3 regions of the Bacillus sp. FG16 genome follow, and region 2 is predicted to be linked to each of the others. Evidence: riboswitches for the same ligand, from Rfam matches in the RefSeq annotation. Region 2 holds a riboswitch; each other region holds the start of a gene.
The links. A riboswitch is a leader RNA that binds a small molecule or an ion and turns the genes downstream of it on or off. The one in region 2 is predicted to bind S-adenosylmethionine.
Positions count from the first base shown of each region.

Region 1 (3,283 bases), on a different contig from region 2:
GCGCTGTCTCTTCTTCATTTACTAAATCACGTCTTTTCTTCTCTTCATTGAATACAAGTACCGGATCAAATTGTTCCTTGTATAAATCAAGCAACGTAACCGAATGATTTGTTTCCTGTAGCCCTTTTTGCACATGCTCTAAAATTGCCCCGTTAAAACTTGAAGGATTAGGATGAGCGTATATAATCAGTACGTTCACTACAAAACAACTCCCTCTATCTTTAAAGTTACCCCTTCTTTAATAACTTCTCTACAATTTGTACGTTTTTCGAACTTTGCAACAGTCGATTTAATACAGTAAGTAACTCTTCTTTTTCTAAATCTTTTAGTTTCTCTTTAACTGCACTCTCACCAGCACCTTGAATATCATAAACAACTGCCGCCATATGTTTACAATAATTTTCATACGGACATTCGCAACTACTTTTTGAAAAATCTTCGAGATCGATAACTACTTCATAATTCCCTGCATTTCCAGTAACGAATGCAAACACTTTGTTATCTTGTATTTCAACATCTTCTATATATCCATCTTCATAATATTCATATCCCTTATCTACAACGTACTTTGGGATCCATTTCGTTATATCTTTTAATAAGTAAGCGTACATAATTGTACCCCTTCCTTTAATTCCCTTTTGACTTCCAAAACCCTGCATGTTATTCTAAGAACTGTTAAATAGCAAGTCTATTTTACAAAACGACTGACACCTATTCGGCGAAGGTGTCTCTTTTCATTTGCAGCCGATACGAATTGCCTCTTTCAGGCACATTCAATTTTTGACACTACACACTCAACACCATTCCCTGTATCAGGCTGCTTTAGCAGTCTTTTACTCTACATACTCCGTTATTTTTAAAAAAAAGAGAGCTTAGCTCCCTTTTCTCGCCTTATAAAATACCCCTTTTTCAGCATAGAGATATTCATCAGCTAATGTAATTTTCCCATCCAGTTTCAGTTCGTCTAATAGCCTTGATAAATAAAATTGATGTAACATTTTTTTCGTGAATTTTCCTTCATGATGCGAAACGATATGTTCTTGAATATCTAACAATGATATCGGCTTATCTTGCTCTATCATATATTCATAAACTGTACTACGCAGTTTTACGTATTTTTCGAGTGTCACAGTAATTCGCAACCCCTTTCTTCTTAATATAAATTTTCGTAATCGGTTTTTTTGCAACAAAAAAACCTCTCCGATAAGAAGAAGTTACGTATATATCTTCGTCTTATCTCCCAGAACAAATATGTTCTGCTGGAATTAGCACCTGCATCGCGGTTGCTGGGTTTCATCGGGCCAGTCCCTCCACCTCTCTGGATAAGAAAATATTCACTTAAACCTTACTATACGTAATTTCACTTTAATTGTCAAACAAATATAATAAATATAACAAATTATATTTTCTTTCTTACTGTTCATACTACTCGTATATGAACAGCTAAGGAGGATTATAAAATGCATCAAAATGCTCGCGGATATGTACAAGATTCTTTTCAATCATTACAAGAAGCAAAACACTGTTTAGAAGAAGCACTTGAAACAGTTGAAAAAGATTTTAATCGTGCTCGTATTGAACAATCACTTTATGCTGTTGAACAAGCTATTCAACGTTGCGAGTACACCGTTCACATTTTAGAAAAAGATTAAAAACTTCCCATCTATCGATGGGAAGTTTTTTCAAATGGCATACTTCATAATTATTGCCGTTATGATTAAAAAATATACAGAATTAGCAATTTCTAAAATCCCTACTTTTATAATAGAGATTTTTTTGCCATACAACACAATTGCTCGAATGACACTTGGTATAAAAATAAGAGAACACCACGGATTAATCACAAATACAATTATAGTTAATACGATATGATATCCCCAAGATATAAGACGATACTTCGGATTATTTTTTTCACGAATCATCGTTTTCACATAAAACGTACTACCTAAAAAGTATAAGAATGAACTAAGCGCAATGAATAATGCTATATGATCGATTTGCTTCATTGAAAAATAATAACTAATTAACCCACCGATACAAAATACAATAATTGCACAAATATCATTTAATAGTGCTCTTTCATTTTTTTGACGAGCATAATACATATTTACTATAAATAATGGAATCATTACTATTACGAATAAAAGAATTCGCCACTCATATAATAAAGAAATCATCCCGAATAGGAACGCAATACTAAAATAAACAATTGCGGCGTGTAAAAACTCTTTTTTTCGTCTTTGCTTTATGTACGTCAGAAATGGATATGTAGCTAAATAGATAAAAAACCATGCTATAAACAATGGAATATGATAAATAGTGGGTTTCCCAAGTATGACACTTAATAGAAAAGGTATAACAAGCATGGCCCATGCACCATGTTGCTTCGGAATAACTAACTTCATTAACTATACACCTCCCTCTTGAAAAGAGTTCTCACGTACTATTATACAAATAATTTTATATAATGGCGGATGCATATTGAATCTATTTTTTGACAAAAAAATGCTCCTTACAATATGTAAGAAGCATGAAAGAGGCAAACGAATATGTAAGTCGCGACCCTACCTTATATGAGTATGCTTTTCTATGTCACGTTATGCTCATCTAATATACCGTATTTCTTTTTAAATCTTGTAAGAATCGTAATCCAAGACGTACTAAATAGTAGTAAGAAAATAACATTCGAAATCGCATGACTCAAATCAAAATAAAAACTTGCGATATAATACGAAATGACAGTCTCCCACGTTGCTTCTCTTATAAAACCGAGAAGACCCCAGAAATTCATAATCCAGCCAAATAAAAATCCAACAATTACTCCGTAAAGAAGTCTCCCCCATAGTTTTTTCATTAAAAATGTATTACGAAGTAAACCTGCTATAAAACCAATCATGCCCCACGAAAACATTTGCCACGGTGTCCACGGACCTTGTCCTAAAAAAATATTAGATACGATCGCTGCTGTGGCACCAATCATAAAACCAGTTTCACTTCCAAATACAATTGCAGAAACAATAATGACAAAAGAAGTTGGTTGTACACTTGGTAAAATAGAAAATGGCACTCTGCTTACTGCTGCAATTGCCGCTAATACAGCAACGAGAACAATTTCACGTGAAACAAACGCCTTTCTTTCAAAACGGATATAGAAAGGTAACATAATAACTGCTAATATAAACAAACTACTTAACATGTAATAACCGTCCATGACAAGTGTCGTAAGAAGTAATGTGCCTATTATTACTGCAAAAATACATATTATGAATGCAACATATCGTTT
Region 1 covers NZ_JBMDKC010000022.1:23,334-26,616, forward strand. Annotated here, with positions in the region: gene ACODS7_RS10665 (NAD(P)H-dependent oxidoreductase) at 1-199, opposite strand, end outside; gene ACODS7_RS10670 (SWIM zinc finger family protein) at 228-611, opposite strand; gene ACODS7_RS10675 (hypothetical protein) at 873-1,190, opposite strand; SAM riboswitch class I at 1,231-1,329, opposite strand; gene ACODS7_RS10680 (hypothetical protein) at 1,461-1,652, shown strand; gene ACODS7_RS10685 (YwiC-like family protein) at 1,683-2,405, opposite strand; gene ACODS7_RS10690 (ECF transporter S component) at 2,588-3,283, opposite strand, start outside; gene ACODS7_RS10695 (ABC transporter ATP-binding protein) at 3,262-3,283, opposite strand, start outside.
Region 1: another riboswitch for S-adenosylmethionine. It lies ahead of ACODS7_RS10675 (hypothetical protein); the one in region 2 lies ahead of ACODS7_RS22765 (cyclase family protein).

Region 2 (3,283 bases):
AAAAATTCACGATAATTTTTCGACGCCATATGTAAATAATGATATATCGTTGCTTTTGGATCAAAATTCTTCTCACTCATCTGTTGAAGTAGTTCTGGAAAATTAGAGTTTTTCGAATAAAAAATTGGTGATCGAATCCACTCAAGTAAAGCTGGGTTCGACTTCGCGAATAGTTGCAATGCCTTTCTAATATCCCAACCACTTATATCTAAATCATCACTAATTGGATATTCAATTACATCTCGTTTATCATGAATTGATAAATACCATTCTACCGGATGTATATAAACAAACCTAACATCATAATCGCTATCTTTCGATGGAAACCCCCAAGCACGACTCCCTGATTCTACCGCAAATAAAATTTTCACATCATTCTCTTTTTCAATTCTTTCTAACTCCAACTCGATTTTCTCTCTCATTTCATAACACCTCTATTTTTTGATTATTTCCTTGGAAATTCGACAAATACACTACTAATTTTACTACATACTAAAAAAACTGTCAGAAATTACTGACAGCAAAACGGAACATCTATTGTTGCTTTTCGATTACAGTAGTAGCAATTCGTTCAAACTCTTTTTGAATCTCATCTTTATATGCATCTACTATTGAAAAATCCATAGCAGCAATATAAATTCGTTCTAATTTATCACGAACCGATTTTGCTTTCGCTAAGAAAGACATCGCCTCATTCATTTTTGCTTTATATTGAATGGAAACATCACGAATTTCCTTCGCATATTTCTCATCCGTCCCTGGCGTAACAATAAGGGCATACATATCAATAATTTCATCACCCTCGCGACTTGGAAAATATTCATGTGGTGCGGTGCTATCAAAAATTGCAAAGCCTAATTCTCTTACGATAACCATATCAAGACTATTCGGGTCAAATCCGCAATGATATACTTCAACTTCAAACCCTTTTTCTTCAGCTGCCTTAGCTAACTTTTTGAGCATCGTTGATTTTCCAGAGCCTGGGCGCCCTTTTATAAAATAACGATGTGGTAACCCTTCTGTTAAATTAGGAACAAAATCAACTGCCCCTTTCGGTGTAGCAGCTCCTAAAAAACGATGTTTTACAAGCGATTGTCTCCCGCCTTTATCTGCAAATAATTTCTGGATTAGCTGATCGGTTAGTTCATTTGCTTTATTAAAATCTATATTATCAATATATATCTTCTCCCACTCATCATGTATAACCAATGCCTCTTTAAAACGTGCGTAAGCAGACTGAAAAGCTTTGCTTGCTTCTGAAACAAATCTTTCAATTTCTAACTTCTGCTTCCTTAGTTTATCTGAGTCCCAAGCAATTCCTAAATTTATATACTCTTCAACAACTCCTGGCATTTTTGGCTCAATAACATGCGGCGATGTCCCATCAACAATTCCTGCTTTTAATTTTGGGATAATTACACCATCAACCGATTTATTGTCAGAAGAACAATGTAAAAATTCAATATCGTATCCTTTTCCAACCCATTCACGACCTATTGCCTTTATTAAAGAAGATTTTCCCGTTCCTGGGCCACCCTTTAAGATAAATAATCTGTCTAATCCTTTTAAATTCTCTTCGTATAAATTGTGAAATCCCCTAGCTGTATTACCACCAGCATAGTAATTCAGTACATTTCCTGTCACTGCACTCACTCCTTCGCAGCATTCTATTTACATAAGCTACAATATGCGAGCAGCTTTATTTGGGTGAATACCTATTTTATATTGCACGCAAAAAGGAAATGAATTACAATTTAACTATCGGAAAATTCCGATTTTAAAAACTGAATACTTCTTTATCAAGAGAGGCAGAGGGACCGGCCCTTTGAAGCCCAGCAACCTCAGTTTATACAAACTGAATAGGTGCTAATTCCTGCAAAATGCATTGCATTTTGGAAGATAAAACTCAACTAGCATGTAAAGCTCATCTTTCTTGATACTGAAGGATGAGCTTTTTATTATTTGAAAAACATATATTGGAGGTATGTAAAATGAAAGTAATTGATCTATCGCAAACATTTGAAAATAATATGTCTCAATTTCCTGGAACACCTAAAATACAACTAGAAGCTGTTACAAGCGTTGAAGAAGCAGGCTATCAAGTTACAGATTTTCATTCTGTCGTTCATGTTGGCACGCATTGTGATGCTCCTGCGCATTTTATTTCAGGAGCAACAACTATTGATCAATTACCGCTAGATCAATTTGTAGGCGAAGCTGTTCTTATAGATGTAACACATATTCAAGAGCGAAAATTACCTAAGGCAGTATTGCATAATACTGACATAAAAGAAGGTGATATTGTTATTTTTCATTCCAATCTATCCACTAAATGGAATACAGAAGCTTATGAGAAAGAAGCATTTTATCTTTCTGAAGAATTAGCTGAAGAACTAGTTCAATTAAAAGTAAAATCTATCGGTTTAGATTTCATTTCTCCTGATGAAGTTACAACAGAAACATCACCGATTCATCACATATTATTAGGGAATAATATTTATTTAATTGAAAACTTAACAAATCTAGATGCTATCGAAGCAAAACGTTTCTTTTTCTCAGCAGCACCTTTAAAAATTAAAAATAGTGACGGTGCTTTCGCAAGAGCATTTGCTGTTATTTTTTAAATGGAGCTACAAAAAAAGCAAAGGTCATTACTGACCTTTGCTTCTATATTTTCTATTTAAATTAAGAAAGAATTGTTCCACACGAGGACGTACCCAAGCTAAACAATCAATCTCTTTCTTCTTTGTGCAAGCTATCTCTTCACCATCTACCATTTCAACAAGTTCCAACTCTAACAATTGCCTCGTGAACGCTAACATATTTACTTCTTCAGCTGGATACTCTTCTTTTAATTTCTCCTCAATTTCACCCAATAAAAAACCGTCACGCATCATTGCTAGTGCATCAATCCAAAGTGGCGGCATTTCATATTTTTCTCCTGTAATTGTATCTTTTACAATATAATTCTTTTGCTCTTTTCGAAATTGAATTGTATGTAAACATACAGTCGAATTTAATGTTAATTCCATCATACCACCTCTTTCATAATATCTGCATAGAAAAAAGGATGCGCGTGCACCCCTTCTTATCTTTTCGTAACACTACTGAACCGTTACATGAGCAACCAATCTCATGTCGATATTTTCCTCCATTATAAACGAAGTATTTTATAAAAAAAACCCTTCTTGAAACATTTTATAAAATGTTTATATTTACACAACAAGAACACTTTTCTGAAAAATCTTTTCTCCCAATACATTAAACGGTCGGCAGAAAAATT
Region 2 covers NZ_JBMDKC010000075.1:430-3,712, forward strand. Annotated here, with positions in the region: gene ACODS7_RS22755 (nucleotidyltransferase domain-containing protein) at 1-422, opposite strand, end outside; gene ACODS7_RS22760 (PRK06851 family protein) at 535-1,644, opposite strand; SAM riboswitch class I at 1,794-1,906, shown strand; gene ACODS7_RS22765 (cyclase family protein) at 1,992-2,624, shown strand; gene ACODS7_RS22770 (hypothetical protein) at 2,652-3,032, opposite strand; gene ACODS7_RS22775 (ATP-binding protein) at 3,262-3,283, opposite strand, start outside.

Region 3 (3,283 bases), on a different contig from region 2:
ATTAAAAAAGTAGATTCTCTTGTGTGAGAGAACCTACTTTTAATATATTTTGCTAAAAAAACAATTGGTGAGGGCTAATAATAAGTGGGGATGAAGAACCCCCACTTATTACGGTTTTACTTTATTTTTCAATTTTTGCCCACTTGAAGTTTAATTGACCTGCAAAGTCTACTTGTACAATTCCTTTCACATAAGAACGTTCTAAATAAGATTCGCCTTTTTGGTAAAGAGGAGCGATAACAGTGTCTTTAAATAATATTTTCTCGGATTCTAGTAATGCTTCCCAGCGAGCTTTTTCATCACCAGCTAAAGTTGTTTTCACTTTTGCTATTGTTTCATCGAATTCCTTACTAGAGTAATGATCTAAGTTATAAGGGTTATTCGTTGTAAATAGCTCAAGGAATGTAATTGGATCCGCAAAGTCAGGGCTCCAGCCATCAATTCCGATTTCGTAGTCACCTTTTAATAAAAGCGAAACTTGTTGCTTACGCGGTTGCGGTTTTATATTTACTGTTAAGCCATCTAAATTCTTTTCTAGTTGTCCTTTTAAGAATTCACCAGTTTTCTTATCAAGGTCAGCATCACTCGTTAATAATTCTAATGTTATCTTTTCAGAACCAAGCTCTTGTTTAGCTTTTTCCCATAACTTTTGTGCGGATTTTGTATCAACTTTTGTTAAATCGCCGTTTGCAGTACGGAATTCTTTTCCTTCAGGTCCTTTTGCAAAGTTTTTTGGAACGAGACCAAATGTTGGTGTAGAGCCATCATTTAATAACGTATTTACAAAGGATTTTCTATCAATTGTTTGATCAATTGCTTGGCGTGCAGAAACGTTTTGAAGTACTTTGTTTTGTTGATTCATACGTAAAAATTGTACGCCTACGTTTGGACGTTCTTTAAAGTTGGCATCTTTTTTATATTTATCAACGAAGTCAGATGTTAGTTTTATACGGTCTAATTGTTTTGACTCGAATAAATTTACTTCTGTTGATTTTTCTTTTACGACGTTAAAATTGATTTCTTCTAGTTTGACAGTATCTTTATCCCAATAGGTAGGGTTCTTCTTAAATTTAAAGCTTTGTTCGTGCTTCCAATCGCTTAGTGTAAAAGCTCCATTGTACAAGATTGTATTATCTTCTAAAGCGTACTTATCACCTTGTGCTTTAAAGAATTCCTCGTTAATTGGTAGAAATGTTGGGAACGCTGTTAAGCTAATAAAATACGGAACAGGACGTTCCAATTCTACCTCAAACGTATGGTCATCAACTGCTTTTACACCAAGTTGGTCGGCTGGAAGTTCTTTATTGTTAATTTTTGTTGCATTTTTAATATCAAAGAATAGAAATGCGTATTCAGAGGCTGTTGCTGGATCTACGGCTCTCTGCCAAGCGAACACAAAATCTTTCGCTGTAACAGGAGTGCCGTTTGACCATTTTGAATCTCGCAGGTGGAATGTGTATTTCGTTTTATCGCCACTTACTTCATGAGATTTTGCAACGCCAGGGACAGGTTTGTTACCTTCACCAAGATTATACAAACCTTCAAATACGTTTCTCATTACTTGACCAGAATCAGTATCTGTAGCACGGGCCGTATCCATTGTTCGTATTTCAGTAGGTGAAGATAAATTTAAAACCTGTTTACTAGGTGCCTCGTCTTTTGCATTTGCTCCGCTTGCTTCGTTTTTATAACTACCGCAACCAGTTAATAAAATACTTACTCCTACAACTGATGCAATACCGGGTACAAACTTCTTTTTCATTTGATTTTCCTCCTAAATAATTAAGTTTGGATGATGATGAGGGAAATGAAAAATAAAAAATCCCTCTTTTCATATTGAGAAAGAGGGATTTTTACGTACAAGTTATGCACCCGTATATAAACGAAGTCCCTCATTCTATCTTTCAAGCATAAAGCTTGCAGGAAGTGGCACAGTATTCAAAATGAACCTGCTGCCGAGGTTTCAAAGGGCCAGTCCCTCCACCTCTCTTGATACAATGAGTAAACGAATAAATTTTATTAATTTTTGTGTTTCTTTGATAATTCAAAATCTTACACCTTGAACAATGAAGTGTCAACCAAATGAAATATAGTTTAAATTTTCAGTTTTCTTAAATAAAAAAACCACTGCATATGGCAGTGGTTTTTCGCTTAGAAGTTAAAGTTATCTGGATCTGGACCAACGCGACGATCTTCATTTAAAGCTTGAATTGCTTTCATATCATCAGCACTTAATTCAAAGTCGAAGATGTTTGCATTTTCAATAATGCGATGTTCTTTAATTGATTTAGGGATTGTTACAACTTCGTTTTGTAAATCCCAGCGTAAAATAATTTGCGCAGTTGATTTATTATATTTTGTCGCAATTTCTTGTAACGTTGGATTATCTAGTAGTTGTCCTTGCATTAATGGTGACCAAGCTTCAAGCTGGATGTTATGTTCTTTACAGAATGCATGTAACTCTTCTTGTGCTAAACGTGGGTGGTATTCCACTTGGTTGACCATTGGCTTAATTTCAGCAATTTCAAATACGTCTTGTAAGTGGTGAATGTGGAAATTACTCACACCGATAGCGCGAACACGGCCATCTTTATAAAGTTTTTCTAATGCTTTCCATGATTCAGTATATTTCCCTTTTACAGGCCAATGTACTAAATATAAGTCTAAATATTCTAGACCTAATTTCTCTAATGTAGTTTCAAATGCTTGAAGTGTTGTTTCATATCCTTGATCGCTATTCCATACTTTTGAGGTAATAAATAATTCTTCACGTGAAACACCTGATTCACGAATCGCTTGTCCAACGCCCTCTTCATTTTGATAGATTGCTGCAGTATCGATGCTGCGGTAGCCATTTTTAATTGCTGCTTTTACAGAATCAATTACTTCTGAACCATCTTCTACTTTAAAAACACCTAAACCAAACCAAGGCATTTTTACACCGTTATGTAATGTTGTATAGTCTTTTAAACTTGTTAAAATCATATTATTTCCCCCTAGCTTTTTTGTTTGTTGCTTCTACTGCTTTTTGAATTGCCTCTGAAAAATTATATTCGTATAAAGTTTTGAGACCCTCAGCTGTGGAACCACCTGGCGTTGTTACTTGTTCGCGGAGGTTAGCTGGATCTTGCGTTTGTTCGAGCATAGAAGCAGAGCCAGAAATTATTTGAATGACAAGATGTTTTGCGGTTTCTTCATCGACTCCATAACTTTTTGTTGCTTCAATTAAGCTTTCAGCAAAGTAATAAAGGAAGGCTGGTGCACTTCCAGTAACTGCAGTAAG
Region 3 covers NZ_JBMDKC010000095.1:4,503-7,785, forward strand. Annotated here, with positions in the region: gene ACODS7_RS25385 (peptide ABC transporter substrate-binding protein) at 122-1,762, opposite strand; SAM riboswitch class I at 1,895-1,999, opposite strand; gene ACODS7_RS25390 (aldo/keto reductase) at 2,152-2,985, opposite strand; gene proC (pyrroline-5-carboxylate reductase) at 2,987-3,283, opposite strand, start outside.
Region 3: another riboswitch for S-adenosylmethionine. It lies ahead of ACODS7_RS25385 (peptide ABC transporter substrate-binding protein); the one in region 2 lies ahead of ACODS7_RS22765 (cyclase family protein).